2 linked regions of the Methylobacterium currus genome follow. The protein of the gene in region 1 binds, or shares a complex with, the protein of each later gene. Links are inferred from orthologs where the notes say so. Each region holds a gene or a part of one and is shown on either strand. Other genes may lie near its edges.

Evidence for each region. The genes of interacting proteins can lie anywhere in the genome.
Region 2: the proteins of carB (region 1) and carA are in contact, whole or in part, in a solved structure (PDB 1KEE), measured with the Escherichia coli proteins. The link is inferred for Methylobacterium currus from one-to-one orthologs.

Annotation. Positions count from the first base shown.
Region 1 is NZ_CP028843.1:5,164,473-5,173,459, reverse strand. The notes cover bases 491-4,502. They hold carB (carbamoyl-phosphate synthase large subunit), read right to left. Parts: upstream 4,165-4,502; coding sequence 691-4,164; downstream 491-690. Other genes in these bases: DA075_RS23880 (SDR family NAD(P)-dependent oxidoreductase), read left to right, coding at 4,317-4,502; greA (transcription elongation factor GreA), read right to left, coding at 491-564. Outside these bases: more of greA, read right to left, coding at 88-490; more of DA075_RS23880, read left to right, coding at 4,503-5,102; DA075_RS23875 (GtrA family protein), read left to right, coding at 5,212-5,676; DA075_RS23870 (porin), read right to left, coding at 5,915-7,192; DA075_RS23865 (LysR substrate-binding domain-containing protein), read right to left, coding at 7,518-8,396; DA075_RS23860 (DUF1127 domain-containing protein), read left to right, coding at 8,503-8,769; DA075_RS23855 (zinc-dependent alcohol dehydrogenase family protein), read left to right, coding at 8,889-8,987. UniProt on the Escherichia coli protein: Large subunit of the glutamine-dependent carbamoyl phosphate synthetase (CPSase).
Region 2 is NZ_CP028843.1:6,527,719-6,533,389, reverse strand. What follows is about bases 2,507-5,493. They hold carA (glutamine-hydrolyzing carbamoyl-phosphate synthase small subunit), read right to left. Parts: upstream 4,614-5,493; coding sequence 3,399-4,613; downstream 2,507-3,398. Other genes in these bases: DA075_RS29990 (GatB/YqeY domain-containing protein), read left to right, coding at 4,776-5,228; DA075_RS30000 (hypothetical protein), read right to left, coding at 2,891-3,262; DA075_RS30005 (class I SAM-dependent methyltransferase), read right to left, coding at 2,507-2,879. Also shown: DA075_RS30020 (hypothetical protein), read left to right, coding at 1-214; DA075_RS30015 (flavin monoamine oxidase family protein), read right to left, coding at 218-1,531; DA075_RS30010 (hypothetical protein), read left to right, coding at 1,784-2,137; more of DA075_RS30005, read right to left, coding at 2,187-2,506; DA075_RS29985 (methyl-accepting chemotaxis protein), read left to right, coding at 5,549-5,671. UniProt on the Escherichia coli protein: Small subunit of the glutamine-dependent carbamoyl phosphate synthetase (CPSase).

The DNA of each region.
Region 1 (8,987 bases):
GGATAGCCTCAGGCCGCCGTCACGGCAACGCTTCGCGGGCCGGGCGCCGGGCGATCCTCCGCTCAGGCGCCGAACGATCGTCGGCGCCTAAGCGCCGAACTGGATGCCGACGATTTCGTAGGACTTGCCGCCGCCCGGGGTGACGACCTCGACGGTGTCGCCGACGGCCTTGCCGATCAGGGCGCGGGCGATGGGCGAGGTGATCGAGACCCGGCCGGCATGCACGTCGGCCTCGGGCTCGCCGACGATCTGGTAGGTCTTCTCCTCCTCGGTGTCCTCGTCGATCAGCTTGACGGTGGCGCCGAACTTGACCTTCGTCCCCGAGAGCTTCGACACGTCGATGACCTCGGCGCGGGAGATCAGGCTCTCCAGCTCCAGCACCCGGCCCTCGTTGTGCGACTGTGCCTCCTTGGCGGCGTGGTACTCGGCATTCTCCGACAGGTCGCCGAGCGCGCGGGCCTCCGCGATCGCCTGGATGATCCGCGGACGCTCCTCCTGCTGGCGGCGCTTCAGCTCCGCCTCCAGAGCCGCGAATCCCCGTACCGTGATCGGAACCTTGTCCATCGTCGTCGTCTCGCGTCACAAATAATCGGCCCGGCGGGAGGGTGAGCCTCCCCGACCGGGCCTGTTTCCGATTGTCCCGCGCGGGCGCGTGGGGATGAGAAGAGATGTCTCCGCGGTCCTACGTCTTCACGCCGCGAAATATTCCTGCAGGGCCCGGACCTCGAGATCGCCCCCGAGATAGGCCTTGATTCCCTCTGCGGCCGCCATCGCTCCCGCGAGAGTGGTGTAGTACGGCACTTTATGCAAGAGGGCGGCCCGGCGCAGGGACCGGGAGTCGGACAGCGCGCCCGCCCCCTCGGTGGTGTTGAACACCAGGTGGATCTCGCCGTTCTTGATCGCGTCGACCACGTGCGGCCGGCCCTCCAGCACCTTGTTGATGCGGGCGCAAGCCACGCCGTTCTCGACGAGGTAGCGCTGCGTGCCGGTGGTGGCGAGCACCGTGAAGCCGAGTTCGGCGAGCAGCTTGATCGATGGCAGGATGCGCGCCTTGTCGCCGTCGCGCACCGAGACGAAGACCGTGCCGGCCTTCGGCACCTGGGTGCCGGAGCCGAGCTGGCTCTTGGCGAAGGCGACGCCGAAGCCGCGGTCGAGGCCGATCACCTCGCCGGTCGAGCGCATCTCCGGCCCGAGCAGCACGTCGACCCCGGGGAAGCGGGCGAAGGGGAAGACCGCTTCCTTGACGGCGATGTGCGGCAGGGTCTTGGGCTTGAGGCCGAAGGAGGCGAGGGGCTCGCCGGCCATGACCCGGGCGGCGATCTTGGCGATCGGCTCGCCGATCACCTTGGCGACGAACGGCACCGTGCGCGACGCCCGCGGGTTCACCTCCAGGACGTAGATCATCCCGTCCTTGATCGCGTATTGCACGTTCATCAGGCCGCCGACCTCGAGCGCGAGCGCGAGGCCGCGGGTCTGGCGCTCCAGCTCGGCGATGGTTTCGGCTGAGAGCGAGCGCGGCGGCAGCGAGCAGGCCGAGTCCCCCGAGTGGATGCCCGCCTCCTCGATGTGCTCCATGATGCCGGCGATGAAGACATCCTTCCCGTCCGAGACCGCGTCGACGTCGACCTCGATCGCGTCCGACAGGTAGCGGTCGAACAGGAGCGGGTTCTTGCCCAGGACGGTGTTGATCTGGCCGGTCTTGTCGTTGGGGTAACGGGCCTTCACGTCCGACGGGATCAGGCTCGGCAGGGTGTCGAGCAGGTAGTCGGCGAACTGGGTCTCGTCGTGGATGATCGCCATCGCGCGCCCGCCGAGCACGTAGGAGGGGCGCACCACGAAGGGCAGGCCGAGATCGGCGGCGATGAGCCGGCTCTGCTCCACCGAATAGGCGATGCCGTTCTTCGGCTGCTTCAGGTGCAGCTTGTCGAGCAGGCGCTTGAAGCGGTCGCGGTCCTCGGCGAGGTCGATCGCGTCCGGCGAGGTGCCGAGGATCGGCACCCCGGCCTCCTCGAGGGCGCGGGCGAGCTTCAGCGGGGTCTGGCCGCCGAACTGCACGATGACGCCGTGGAGCGTGCCGGCCTGCCGCTCGGTCTCGATGATCTCCAGCACGTCCTCGGCGGTCAGCGGCTCGAAATAGAGCCGGTCCGAGGTGTCGTAGTCGGTCGAGACCGTCTCCGGATTGCAGTTGACCATGATGGTCTCGTAACCCGCATCCGAGAGCGCGAAGCAGGCGTGGCAGCAGCAATAGTCGAACTCGATGCCCTGGCCGATCCGGTTCGGGCCGCCGCCGAGGATGATCACCTTCTTCTTGTCCGAGGGCAGCGCCTCGTCGGCCATCGCGCCCGCGAAGGGGGCGACGTAGGTCGAGTACATATAGGCCGTCGGCGACTTGAACTCGGCCGCGCAGGTGTCGATCCGCTTGAAGACCGGCCGCACGCGGAGCGACCGGCGGGCGTCGCGCACCGCACCCTCGTCCGTGCCGGCGAGCACGGCGAGGCGCGCATCGGAAAAACCCGCCGCCTTGAGCTGGCGGAAGGCGCCTTCGGTCTTCGGCAGGCCGAAGCGCTTCACCTTCGTCTCGAGATCGATGATGCCCTGGAGCTGCTCCAGGAACCACGGGTCGATCTTGCAGGAGGCGTGGACCTCCTCGTGGCTGACGCCGAGGCGCAAAGCCTGCGCCACCTTGAGCAGCCGGTCGGGGGTCGGGGTGCCGATCGCCGCCTTGATGGCGTTGCGGTCGTCGCCCTTGCCGAGGCCCTCGATCTCGATCTCGTCGAGGCCGGTGAGGCCGGTCTCCAGCGAGCGCAGGGCCTTCTGGAGCGACTCGGAGAAGGTGCGGCCGATCGCCATCGCCTCGCCGACCGACTTCATGGCGGTGGTCAGCGTCGGCTCGGCGCCCGGGAACTTCTCGAAGGCGAAGCGCGGGATCTTGGTGACGACGTAGTCGATCGTCGGCTCGAACGAGGCCGGGGTGGCACCGCCCGTGATGTCGTTGGCGATCTCGTCGAGGGTGTAGCCGACGGCGAGCTTGGCCGCGACCTTGGCGATCGGGAAGCCGGTCGCCTTCGAGGCGAGCGCCGAGGAGCGCGACACGCGCGGGTTCATCTCGATCACGATCATCCGGCCGGTGGCCGGATCGACGGCGAACTGCACGTTCGAGCCGCCGGTCTCGACGCCGATCTCGCGCAGGACCGCGAGCGAGGCGTCGCGCATGCGCTGGTATTCCTTGTCGGTCAGCGTCAGCGCCGGCGCCACCGTGATCGAGTCGCCGGTATGCACCCCCATCGGGTCGAGGTTCTCGATCGAGCAGACGATGATGCAGTTGTCCGCACGATCGCGGACGACCTCCATCTCGTACTCCTTCCAGCCCAGCACCGATTCCTCGATCAGCACCTCGTTGGTCGGCGAGGCGTCGATGCCGCGTTCGACGATGTCGAGGAACTCCTCCCGGTTATAGGCGATGCCTCCGCCGGTGCCGCCCATCGTGAAGGACGGCCGGATGATCGCCGGCAGGCCGACCTCGGCCAAAGCCACCAGCGCCTGGCCGATCGCGTGCTCGCCGTAGCGCTTGCGCCGGTCGTTCTCGCCGGAGGCCCACTTCTTCTCGAAGGCGGCGAGCGCCGCCTTGCGGGACTGCGGGTCGCTCTCGGCCGCCTCGATGCGGGCCACCTCGGCGAGGTACTTCTCCCGGTCGGCCTTCTTGGCCGCCGAGGCGTTGGCCAGCGCCGATTTCGGGGTCTCGAGCCCGATCTTGGTCATCGCGTCGCGGAAGAGGCTGCGATCCTCCGCCTTGTCGATCGCCTCCGCGGTGGCGCCGATCATCTGCACGCCGAATTTTTCCAGCACGCCCATGCGCTTGAGCGAGAGGGCGCAGTTCAGCGCGGTCTGCCCGCCCATGGTCGGCAGGAGGGCGTCGGGCCGCTCCTTCTCGATGATGCGGGCGACGATCTCCGGCGTGATCGGCTCGACATAGGTGGCGTCGGCGAGATCCGGATCGGTCATGATCGTCGCCGGATTCGAGTTGACCAGGATGATCCGGTAGCCTTCCTCACGCAGGGCCTTGCAGGCCTGCGTGCCGGAATAATCGAACTCGCATGCCTGCCCGATGACGATCGGGCCCGCGCCGATGATGAGGATGGAGGAGAGATCGGTGCGCTTGGGCATCGGACGCTTCAGACTCGTGCGGCGCGCTGCCTCGTTCCTCGGATCCGGCGTCGCGAGGCCCTGGCGGGCGTCGAGGCGGGAGCGGAACGTACGGGAGCGGCGGGGATTGCGTTGGGCGCCCTTAGCATAGGCGTACAGATCAGGGGAAGGGTGTGGCCGAGAACGGGGACAGGAGGGGAGATGCGCGCTGGACGCTGGTCACCGGCGCGTCGAGCGGAATCGGCGCCGAGATCGCCCGGGCCTTCGCCCGGCGCGGGCGACCGCTGGTGCTGAGCGCCCGGCGGGTGGACCGCCTGGAGGCGCTGGCGGCGGACCTGCCCGTCCCGGTCGCGGTGATCCCGGCCGACCTCGCGGCACCGGGCGCCGCCGAGGGCCTGATCGCGGCGGTCGCGGCGCGGGGCATTCCTCTCCACACCCTCGTCAACAATGCGGGCTTCGGCCTGCGCGGCCGCCTCAGCGCCCTGCCGGCGCAGGACCAGACCGAGATGGTGGCGGTGAATGTCACGGCGCCGACCGTGCTCAGCCGCCTGGTGCTGCCCGGCCTGATCGCCCGGCGCTCCGGCGGCATCCTCAACGTCGCCTCTGTGGTCGCCTACCTGCCGGGTCCCAACATGGCGGCCTACTATGCCAGCAAGGCCTACCTCCTGTCGCTGTCGGAGGCCCTCTACGAGGAGGCGCGGCCGCACGGCGTGACCGTCACGGCCGTCTGTCCCGGCGCCACCGCGACGGAGTTTTCGGAGCGGGCCGATGTCGGCGGCGCCAAGCGCTTCACCGGCAACGTGATGGCGCCGGACGCGGTGGCCGAGGCGGCGGTCGCCGGCCATCTCGCCGGCCGTGCGGTGGTGATCCCCGGAGCGGCCAACCGGGCCGCGGTGATCGGCGCCCGCCTGATGCCGCGCTGGCTCAGCCGAAAGGTGGCGGCTCGCCTGCAAGGATGACCCCGGATCCGCCGCTTTCGGGTCATCTTCGGTTCAGTGCCCGGCGCTAGACAGGAAGCGGGGCGGCGCCGGCCGCCCCGATGATTCCTGTGCGTGGTCGAGTGACGCCGTGGCGAGCGAACCGAGAGCGAAGCTGTGGGATGCCGACGCGCTGGCGGCTCTTGCGCGGCAATTCCTCTCTTATGTCGGTGTGAGCCTCGCGGCGCTCGCCGTGCATTACGCCCTGCTCGCCGCCCTGGTCGAGACCGGCCGCGCCGATCCGGTGCCGGCGGCGCTCGCCGGCTACCTCGCCGGCGCGGTGGTCTCCTACGGGCTCAACCGCCGCCTGACCTATGCGAGCGCCCGGCCCCATGCCGAGGCGACCTGGCGCTTCGGCGTCGTGGCGGCCATCGGCTTCGGGCTGACCTGGCTGATCATGGCGGGGCTCACCCGCGGGTTCGGCCTGCCCTACCTGCCGGCCCAGCTGCTGGCGACCGGCGTCGTGGTGTTCTGGAATTTCCTCGGCCATCGCCTGTGGACCTTCGCCGGCAGGCCGGTGCCGGTCTTGTCGGAAGAGACGTCGGGGGTGCGGTGACGCCCCGGGTCATGGCCGGCGGTGCGAACGACCGGCTTCGTCCGTAGGGCCTTTGCCCGTCTTTGCGCGGATCGCTCTTCCGCCCCGCCGCCGTCTTGCAGGCCCAGCTCCGCCTGTCCCGCACGAAAGCCTCGCTCGTCCTTCAATCCGACTTTCGTGATGCCACCAAAACGACGGACGCCCGCCCGGCGGGAAGCCGGGCGGGCGCGGGGGGACGGTCGGTGATCGGGGGAGCGGCTTAGAAGGTGATGCCGCCCTCGATCATGTAGCGGTCCTGCGAGGTGCGGTTGCCGGTGCGGCCGAAGCCGGTGCCGAGCGTGCCGAAGACCAGGTCGCCGCGGGTGATGTCGTAGAGCTGAACCCGCGAATACTCGCCGCGGACGAAGTAGCGGTCAAAGGTGAAGGTCGGCGTGACGGTGAAGGACAGGGCCGAGCTGCCCGCGCCGTAGAGCAGGCTGGTGCCGCCGGCGAACCGGTCGCCGGTCTGGGCGATGTACTCGACGCGGCCGGCGAGCGCGAAGTTGTCGGTGAAGGCGTAGCTCGCCAGGACCGCTCCGCCATAGGTCGAGGCGCCCTCGGCGATGCCGATCTTGAAGTCGCGCGCGACGTTCGTGTACTGGAAGTAGGGCGTGATCGTCCACGGCCCGTTCGAATAGGTGTAGTTGATCGACAGGATCCCGCTATTCTGCTGGAAGAGCGGCGTCGCGTAGGAGTAGCGCAGGCTGCGCGACAGCACGTCGGTGCGGTCGAGGTTGACGCCGCCGTTGATGCCGAAGGTGTTGTTGTCGTCGAGCTTGTAGGTGACGGCGCCGGTGAGCCAGCTGATGTTGCCGGAGAAGAATCCGTCGGTGCCGGCGACCGAGGCCGACCACGGGCCGTCGCTGTAGTTCACCTGCACGCCGTGGTTGATGATGTTCTCCTGGTTGAACAGGAGGCCACGGGAGATGTTCAGGTTCTGGAAGGTGAACGGCGCCTCGGTGCCGATCAGGGTCGGCATCCGGCCGCCCTGGATCGACCAGTTGTCGTTGAACACGTACTTGCCGAAGGCGACCGGCAGCGGCGTGAACAGCAGGTCGGTCTGGTCGAGGGCGCTGTAGTTGAGGAAGCCGAGGGCCGGGATCGCGTAGGCGCCGGCCTGGACGTAGAATTGGAACGGGCCGTCGGCCTTCTGGATCCAGCCCTGGATGTTGGTGAAGTCGACCCGGGCCGCCCGGTCGCTCGGCAGCGGCGCGGCTGAGAACGGGAAGGGGTTGGTCTGGGTATAGGCGTAGCCGGTGATCGCGCCGCCGACATAGATGTCGCCGAAGCCGCCGAGGGTGAAGCAGGACGGGTTCGGGTTCGGCTTGATGACGCCGCCATAGGCCGGCAGCGACAGGGTCGCCTTGCAGTGCTCGACAACGGCCACCGGGGCAGGGGCCGGGGCGGCCAGGTCGGCGGCGAGAGCGGAGCCGGACGACAGCAGGGCGACGGTCAGGCTGCTGAGGGTGAAGCGCATTGCCACGGTCGGGGAGTCCATGTGGAGCCGGATCTGTGGGGCCAGATCCGGCCGGGGCCAACTGCGGCCAAGCTGGCAGTGTGGCGGCAACGTGGCAAAACCTTTTGTTGTGCGTTTGCTCAAAAATTGGGCAATCTAGCCTCTGTTGCGAAGGTGTATCCGTTGCCGTGTCTTTCGCGCAACGCGGGTGGATACTTGGTCTGCGTACGATTCGAGCGGTCTCGCGGCGCCTCTGCGTTGGGGCAGTTCGGCGCGAGCCGCCCGAGATGCACCCGCCGGTGATGGGGTCGGACCCTGCTGGCACCGGCGATGCGCCGGGACCGCGGGGCGTGACGGGATCGCCGGCTCACGCCTCCGCGGCCAGCATCCGCCGCAGCCAGTCGACGAAGGCCGACGCGGCCGGCGAGAGCGGACGGTCCGCCGCCGGCACGGCGGCGAAGCCGTCGGCGAAGCGGTGCAGGCCGCAGGGGGCGACGAGGCGGCCCGCCGCCAGGTCGTCGCGCACCAGCACCTGCTCCACCAGCGCGACGCCGAGGCCCGACAGGGCGGCCTCGATGCACAGGCCGTTATGCGGGAAGGCGATGTCCCGCTCGGCCGCGACCCGCATCCCCGTCGCCGCCTCCCAGGCCGGCCAGGAATGCGGCGTGTATTCGTGGACGATCCGGGTCTCGGCGGCGATCCGCCGGTTCTCGACCCGGACCAAGTAATCGGGCGCGCAGACCGCCCCGAAGGCCACGTCGCCGAGGCGGATCGCCCGGGTCTCGTCGCGGATCGGATGGGCGAGCCGGTCCCAGGTCAGCACCAGGTCTGCGCCGTCGTCGCGGGTCTCCCGGGCCGAGGTCATCGAGAGGCGCACCTGCACCGTCGGCCGCTCGCGGTAGAAGCCCGACAGCCGCGGCACCAGCCAGCGCATCGCGAAGGTCGCCCCGCAGGCGAGGTGGACGTTGGCGCCGCGCCCGGCATCGCGCAGGCGAAGGTAGCCCCGCTCCAGATCGTCGAGCACCCCCGCCACCACGGCCCGGAAGGCCTCGCCGGCGGGGGTGAGCCGCAGGCCCGTGCCGGCCTTCTCGAACAGGGCGGTGCCGGCCTGATCCTGCAGCGCCCGCACCTGGCGCGACACCGCCCCGTGGGTGCGCCCGAGCTCGTTGGCCGCCTTCGTCACCGAGCCGAGGCGCGCCGCCGCCTCGAAGGCGCGCAGGGACGAGAGCGGCGGCAGATTGCGCATGGCGGAGACCTGTGAGTTTCGCGCACGAAACGGGGTGAAGAACTCAATATACGGCGGTCCCCGCTCCGGGTAGCTCTGCCTGGCCCGATCCAGAAGGAGACCTGCCGTGGCCGCCACCGTCATCCCGTTCCCGATGCACCGCATCGCCGGCGCTCCGCGGGTCGTGACCGTGAGCCACGTGCACGAACCGCGCCTGGCCGGCCTGGCGATCCTGCGCGGCTGGTTCCGGCGATGGAGCGCCCGCCGCGGCCTCGCGCGCGACTTGCCCTTCATGACCGACGAGACCCTGGCCGATGTCGGCCTCAGCCGCGCGGAGGCGCTCGCCGAGGCCGGCCGCCCGTTCTGGCAGGCCGGCGCGCACGACGCCGCCTGAGGATGCGGCCTGAGCGTGACGCGGCCTGATCCTGCGCCCGCGGCCGGTTGACCGGCAGCAGTGCCGCTGCCAGCCTGCTCCCGCCGGGGCCGGGAGACGCCCCGCCGGGAGGATCCATCGTGTCCCTACGCGTCCGCGCCGCCATCCTGCACCACGCCCCGGTCGGGCGGCCCTATGCCGAGAGCCGGCCGCTCCGCATCGAGACGATCGAACTCGAT
Region 2 (5,671 bases), 1.4 Mb from region 1 along the record:
CTTCGCCTTCGCGGAGATGTCCGCCGCCTTCGACCGCTTCACCGCCTCGACCGAGGAGGAGGCGGACGACGTCCAGATGGCCACCGACTTCGCGGTGTCCGAGCGCGTCTTCTGCGATCTCAGCAGCCGCCTGTGCGACGGCGGCGTCGCCGGCAACCTGGTCCAGGCCTGGGAGCGCCGGCCGGCGGACGGGCCTCGGCTGACGCTGCACTGATTGTCACGACCCCAGCCGCTTGAGCACGTCCCGTGCCGCCCGCTCCCCGTCGAGCGTCGCCCCGCCCACCGTCATCGCCGCCCCGCCCCCTGCTGCCTCGCCGGCGAGGTAGATCCGCTCGGCCACCGGCACCCGCAGGGCTTCCCGGGCGGCGAGGTGGCCGGGCCGCGCCAGGGAGTAGCTGCCGCGGGAGAACGGGTCGGTCCACCAGGCGGCGAGCCGGCCCGCCGTGACGGCGGCGCGGATGTCGGCGCCGAAGACGCTCACCAGATGGTCGGTCGCCGCGGCCAAGGCCGCCCTCTCGCCGGCCTCGCACAGGGCCCGGGCGCCGTCGCCGCCGCAATGGAGCACCGCCAGGGGCTTCCCGAACGGCTGCATCTCCAGATAGGCGGTGAGGCCGGGCGTGCCGCCGCGCAGGATCACGGCGTCGCGCAGGTCCTGGGCGCGTAGCCGGGCGAGGTCGAGGGCCAGCCCGATCTTGGTGTAGGCGCCCATCGTCAGTCCCGCCACGGCTTGCGCGGTCGCCGCCGGCAGGTCCGGGGTGAAGCGCAAGGAGCCCGACGCCAGCACGCCGACCGGCACCGTCACGATGGCGCAGGCGGCCCGTAAGCGTCCGCGGGGCGTCTCCACGGCGACGCCCGGGCCGCTCCAGTCGAGGCCCGTCACGGGCGTGTCCAGCCGCACCGGCAGGTCGGCGTAGTGGGAGGCCACGAGGGCGCCGTAGCCGTCGACCCAGATGTCGTCGCCGGACCAGAGCTGGTCGTAATCGGCGCAGGAGACCCGGTCCGGCTCCTCGCCGAGGGTGAGGCGGGTGAGCCCGGTGGCGGCGGCCCGTGCCGCCTCGTCCTCGCCCGCCACGGCCTGCGCCACCGAGCGGTCCGGACCGGCCGGGTGGTCGAGGAGGGCGCTGACCCGGCCGAACCCCGACCGGCGCTGGCGCCGCTCGGCCTCGCTCGCCCGGACGCCATCGTTCACCAGGACCGGCCAGGGGCTGGTGGCGTCGTCGGTGGTGCGCACGCGCGCCGCTTGCGCGATCTCCCGCCACGGGTTGCGCTCGGCCCAGTGCACGTATTGCCCGCCGGCATCGAAGCTGCGCCCCGGCCCGAGCGCCGTCTCGGTGAAGGCCCGCCCGCCGACGCGCCCGCGGGCCTCCAGCACCACGACGCTGTGGCCGCTCCGCCGGATCGCCGAAGCCGCGGCGAGGCCGGCGGCGCCAGCCCCGATCACCGCGACGTCGGCATCGCTCGCGGCGCGGGTACGGGTGGAAGCGGCGAGCACGGCGGCGCCGGCCAGGAGGGAGCGACGCGACAGCGTCATCCCGGTTCTCCGTATGGGTTCCTTGTGCGACTCACCTCGGCGGAGGTGCGGCGCCGGCAAGGCTGCGCGGCGAAATATCGCCCGGTCGGCGGCCTGACGGAGCGCCTTCGACGCAGGCTGTCCGAGATCCGAGGTCGACCGGACTTGCCTCGCGTCACCTGCTGCGCCAGGACGATGAGATATGCGGCGGATTCGTTCTCGGGCGCTTAACCGGTGCGGCGCACCGCTGCGCCGGATCGGGGGAGGCGATCAATGCGGGTCGTCGTGTGGCTCATCTCGGGTGCCCTTCTCCTGGTGGCAGGGTGGCACTGGGTGAAACTGGACAAAGTCATTCGTCCCAAAATCCCGAAGACCGGCGAGGAGAGCTTTCGTGTGTCGGTCCGGCACTGGATCTGGAACCCGGACATCTCCGACGACGCGCGGCGTCACGCCGTCGCGGGAGCGTTCGCCCTCGCGACCGGGATGGGTACGGCGAGCATCGGTGTCTGGTGTCGCGGGCTGCCCGCCCTCTCCATCCTCTCGGTCGGTGGGGCCGTGTTCGGGCTCTTCGATGTCGTGCGGGAGTACCGGGTGTTCCGAACGCGGCGCCGCTGGCGGGCAGGCTGACCGTGCGCTGGCAGCATCCGCTCACGGCGATGCGAGCCGCCGTTCGACGTCACGCCCGCCCCACGAACGCCATCCGCCCCTGATTGTGCCCGAGATTCTGCGGCATCCGCTCCGCCGCGAAGCCGGCAGCCGCGAGCCGGGCCAGCATCGCGGCCTCGCCGGAGCGCGTGAGCCCGAGGCGCCGGCGCAAGCTCCGGTAATCCGACACGAGGGTGCGGGCGAGGCCGATCACCGCCGCCAGCAGAAAACCCTCGCGCCGGGCGAAGGCGAGGAGCGCGGCGGCGTCCGACAGAGCGCCGAGATGGGGTGGAATGACGTCGGCGAGGACCAGGCGGCCGCCGGGCTTCAAGAGGCGGCGCCAGGTCAGCAGGCAGGCGTCGAGCTCCGCGGCGGTGAGGTACTGCGCCAGGGAGTTCGCCACCACGAGGTCGAGGCCGGCCGGCGGCAGCGCGGCGACCTCCTCGGGCGACAGGACGGCGATCTTGGGATTGTCGGAGAAGCGCCGGCGAAGGGCGTCGCGCTGGCGCGGCGAGGCGTCGCAGAGGAGGAGCCGGCCGCAAGCCAGAGCGACCCGGGCGGCAGACAGGGCCTCGCCGCTGCCGTGGTCGAGGACGACCGCGTCCGGGTGCGGAACCAGGGCGGCGATCTCGTCGGCCAGCCCGGCATAGTGCCGGGCCTTGTGGCGCGCATTGACGTAGATCGGGGTGTCGCGGTCCCAGAACTCGCGCCAGGAGGCAACCACCCCGGGCGCGCTCAGCCGCCGATCAGCAGGACCGAGACCGCCCGGTCGATCGAGAGATAGAAGACCGCGAAGGCGACGACGGCGGCCAGCGCGAACTCGGCGGCGTCGTTCGGCAGGGCGCGCAGCTCGCGCAGGGTCTCGCGGCCGTAGAGGGCGCCGAGCCAGGCGAGGGTCAGTACCACCGGCATCGCGAACAGGAACGACCAGGTGCTCTCGACGCGGCTCGCCATCGGGTCGATCAGCGCGCGGATGTTGCGCACCCACGGCGCCTGGGTCGCGGCCGCCAGGGTGGTCACCCAGGCCAGCCCCACGGCGATGCCGAGATGGGTCGTGAAGGTGCGGTGCAGGCGCGAGAAGCTGTCGGTCGCGGCGTGGTCGGTCACTGGGCAAGCCCCGAATTCGCGGCCCCGCGACGATCGTTCATCGTCGTCGCTCCAGGGCGGTAGACGGCCGAAGAATCGGCCGCGAGTTCGGGTTTTTTGTGGCTGCGGCCGGATCCGGCCGCAACCTTTTTCAGAGTTACGCGTTGCTGCCTTTCGTCTCGCGCATGAGGCTGACGAAGCGGTCGAACAGGTAGTGGCTGTCCTGCGGGCCCGGCGAGGCTTCCGGGTGGTGCTGCACCGAGAAGGCCGGGCGGTCTGTCAGGGACAGGCCGCAATTCGACCCGTCGAACAGCGAGACGTGGGTCTCGACGGCGTTCTCCGGCAGGCTGTTCGGATCGACCGCGAAGCCGTGGTTCATCGAGACGATCTCGACCTTGCCGGTGGTGCGGTCCTTCACCGGGTGGTTGGCGCCGTGATGGCCCTGGCTCATCTTCACCGTGCGGCCCCCGAGCGCGAGGCCCATCAGCTGGTGGCCGAGGCAGATGCCGAAGGTCGGGACCTTCTTGTCGAGGAGGGCGCGGATCACCGGCACGGCGTATTCGCCGGTCGCCGCCGGGTCGCCGGGGCCGTTCGACAGGAAGACGCCGTCGGGCTTGAGCGCCAGCACCTCCTCGGCGCTCGCGGTGGCCGGCACGACCGTGACGTCGCAGCCCGCCTTCGCCAGGAGGCGCAGGATGTTGCGCTTCACGCCGTAATCGATCGCCACGACCTTGAGGCCCTCGCCCGGCGCGCGGCTGCCGTAGCCGGCGGGGTGCTGCCACACGGTCTGCCCCCAGGTCGTGGAGGCCTTGCTCGTCACCGGCGGCACGAGGTCGAGGCCTTCCATCGGCGGGAGCGCGGCGGCCTTCGCCTTCAGCGCCTCGCGGTCGAAGCGCCCGTCCGGGTCGTTGGCCAGGATCGCGTTCGGCATGCCGCGGTCGCGGATGAGGGCCGTCAGCGCGCGGGTGTCGACCCCGGTGATGCCGACGATGCCGCGGGCCTTCAGCCAGCCGTCGAGGTGGCGCGAGGAGCGCCAGTTGGAGGGATTCGTGACGGCCGAGGCGATCACCGCGCCGCGCACGCCGGAGGCCGGGGCATCGTCGAGGCTCTCGAGGTCCTCGTCGTTGGTGCCGACATTGCCGATATGCGGGAAGGTGAAGGTGACGATCTGCCCGGCATAGGACGGATCGGTCAGGATCTCCTGGTAACCGGTCATCGCGGTGTTGAAGCAGACCTCGCCGGCGGCCTCGCCGGTGGCGCCGATGCCGAAACCCTCCAGAACCGTGCCGTCGGCGAGCACCAGGAGGGCGGTCGCGACGGGCTCGGCCCAGCCTTCGGGTTGCGCGGGGGCGGCCGCGTCGTCTTGCAGCATGATCGTGAACTCGCTTATGTCGCGGCCGGGCACGGCCGACGGGCGCGGCCGGCTGTTTACGGGGCCGGCGGCGGCCCGGTCAATCTGGGGATGCTCCGGTATCCCCTCAAGTGCCTCACCTTTCAAGTGCCTTGCATCACACGACAACACCAGGAGACCGGCATGCTGCGCCAGCGCCTCACCGCCGAGATGAAGGAAGCCATGAAGGCCGGCGACAAGGCGAAGCTCGCCACCGTCCGGCTGATCCAGGCCGCCCTCAAGGACAAGGACATCGAGGCCCGCGGCCTAGGCAAGGAGCCCCTGGGCGAGGAGGAGATCTTTTCGCTGCTCCAGAAGATGATCAAGCAGCGCAACGAATCGGCGACGGTCTACGACCAGGGCGGCCGCCCCGAACTCGCCGAAGGGGAGCGGGCGGAAGCCGCGATCATCGCGCAGTTCCTGCCCCAGCAGATGGACGAGGATGAGACCCGCGCGGCGATCCAGGCCGCCATCGCGGAGACCGGTGCCGCCTCGCCGAAGGACATGGGCAAGGTCATCGCCGCCCTGAAGGGCAAGTATGCCGGCCGGATGGACTTCGCCAAGGCGAGCGGCCTGGTGAAGGGAATGCTGGCCTGACGGCCGCGACCGGCGCCGGGCCCGGCCGTACCGGTGTCGTGCAAGGACGCCGCGCCCGACGCCTCGTCGCGGGCGCCGGCGCGTCTGGACGGCGGAGGTCGATCCCCGCTGTCCCGACGGCGCGGCGCATCGGCCGCGCCGGTTCCCGCCCCGTCTCTCCCGGGCCGCGCGAGCCGGCATCGGGCGTGAGGTTCAACAGAATTTCGCAGAAGGACGTCTGTTCCATCGTTAGGTAAGGATTAAAGAGGTTCGTCGTTATCTCTGCGTCATCCAAGGGGAGCCTGACGGGTTCCGGGGAGCGGGGGTGCACGGTGAGATCGTTGTCGTCCATTCGGGTCCTGGTGCTCGGGATCACGCTCGCCCTGGGAGGCATCGTCGGGACGATGACGCTCGACCGGGTCGTCGAGGCCTGGAACAAGCACCGCGATGCCCGGGCCGTCGCC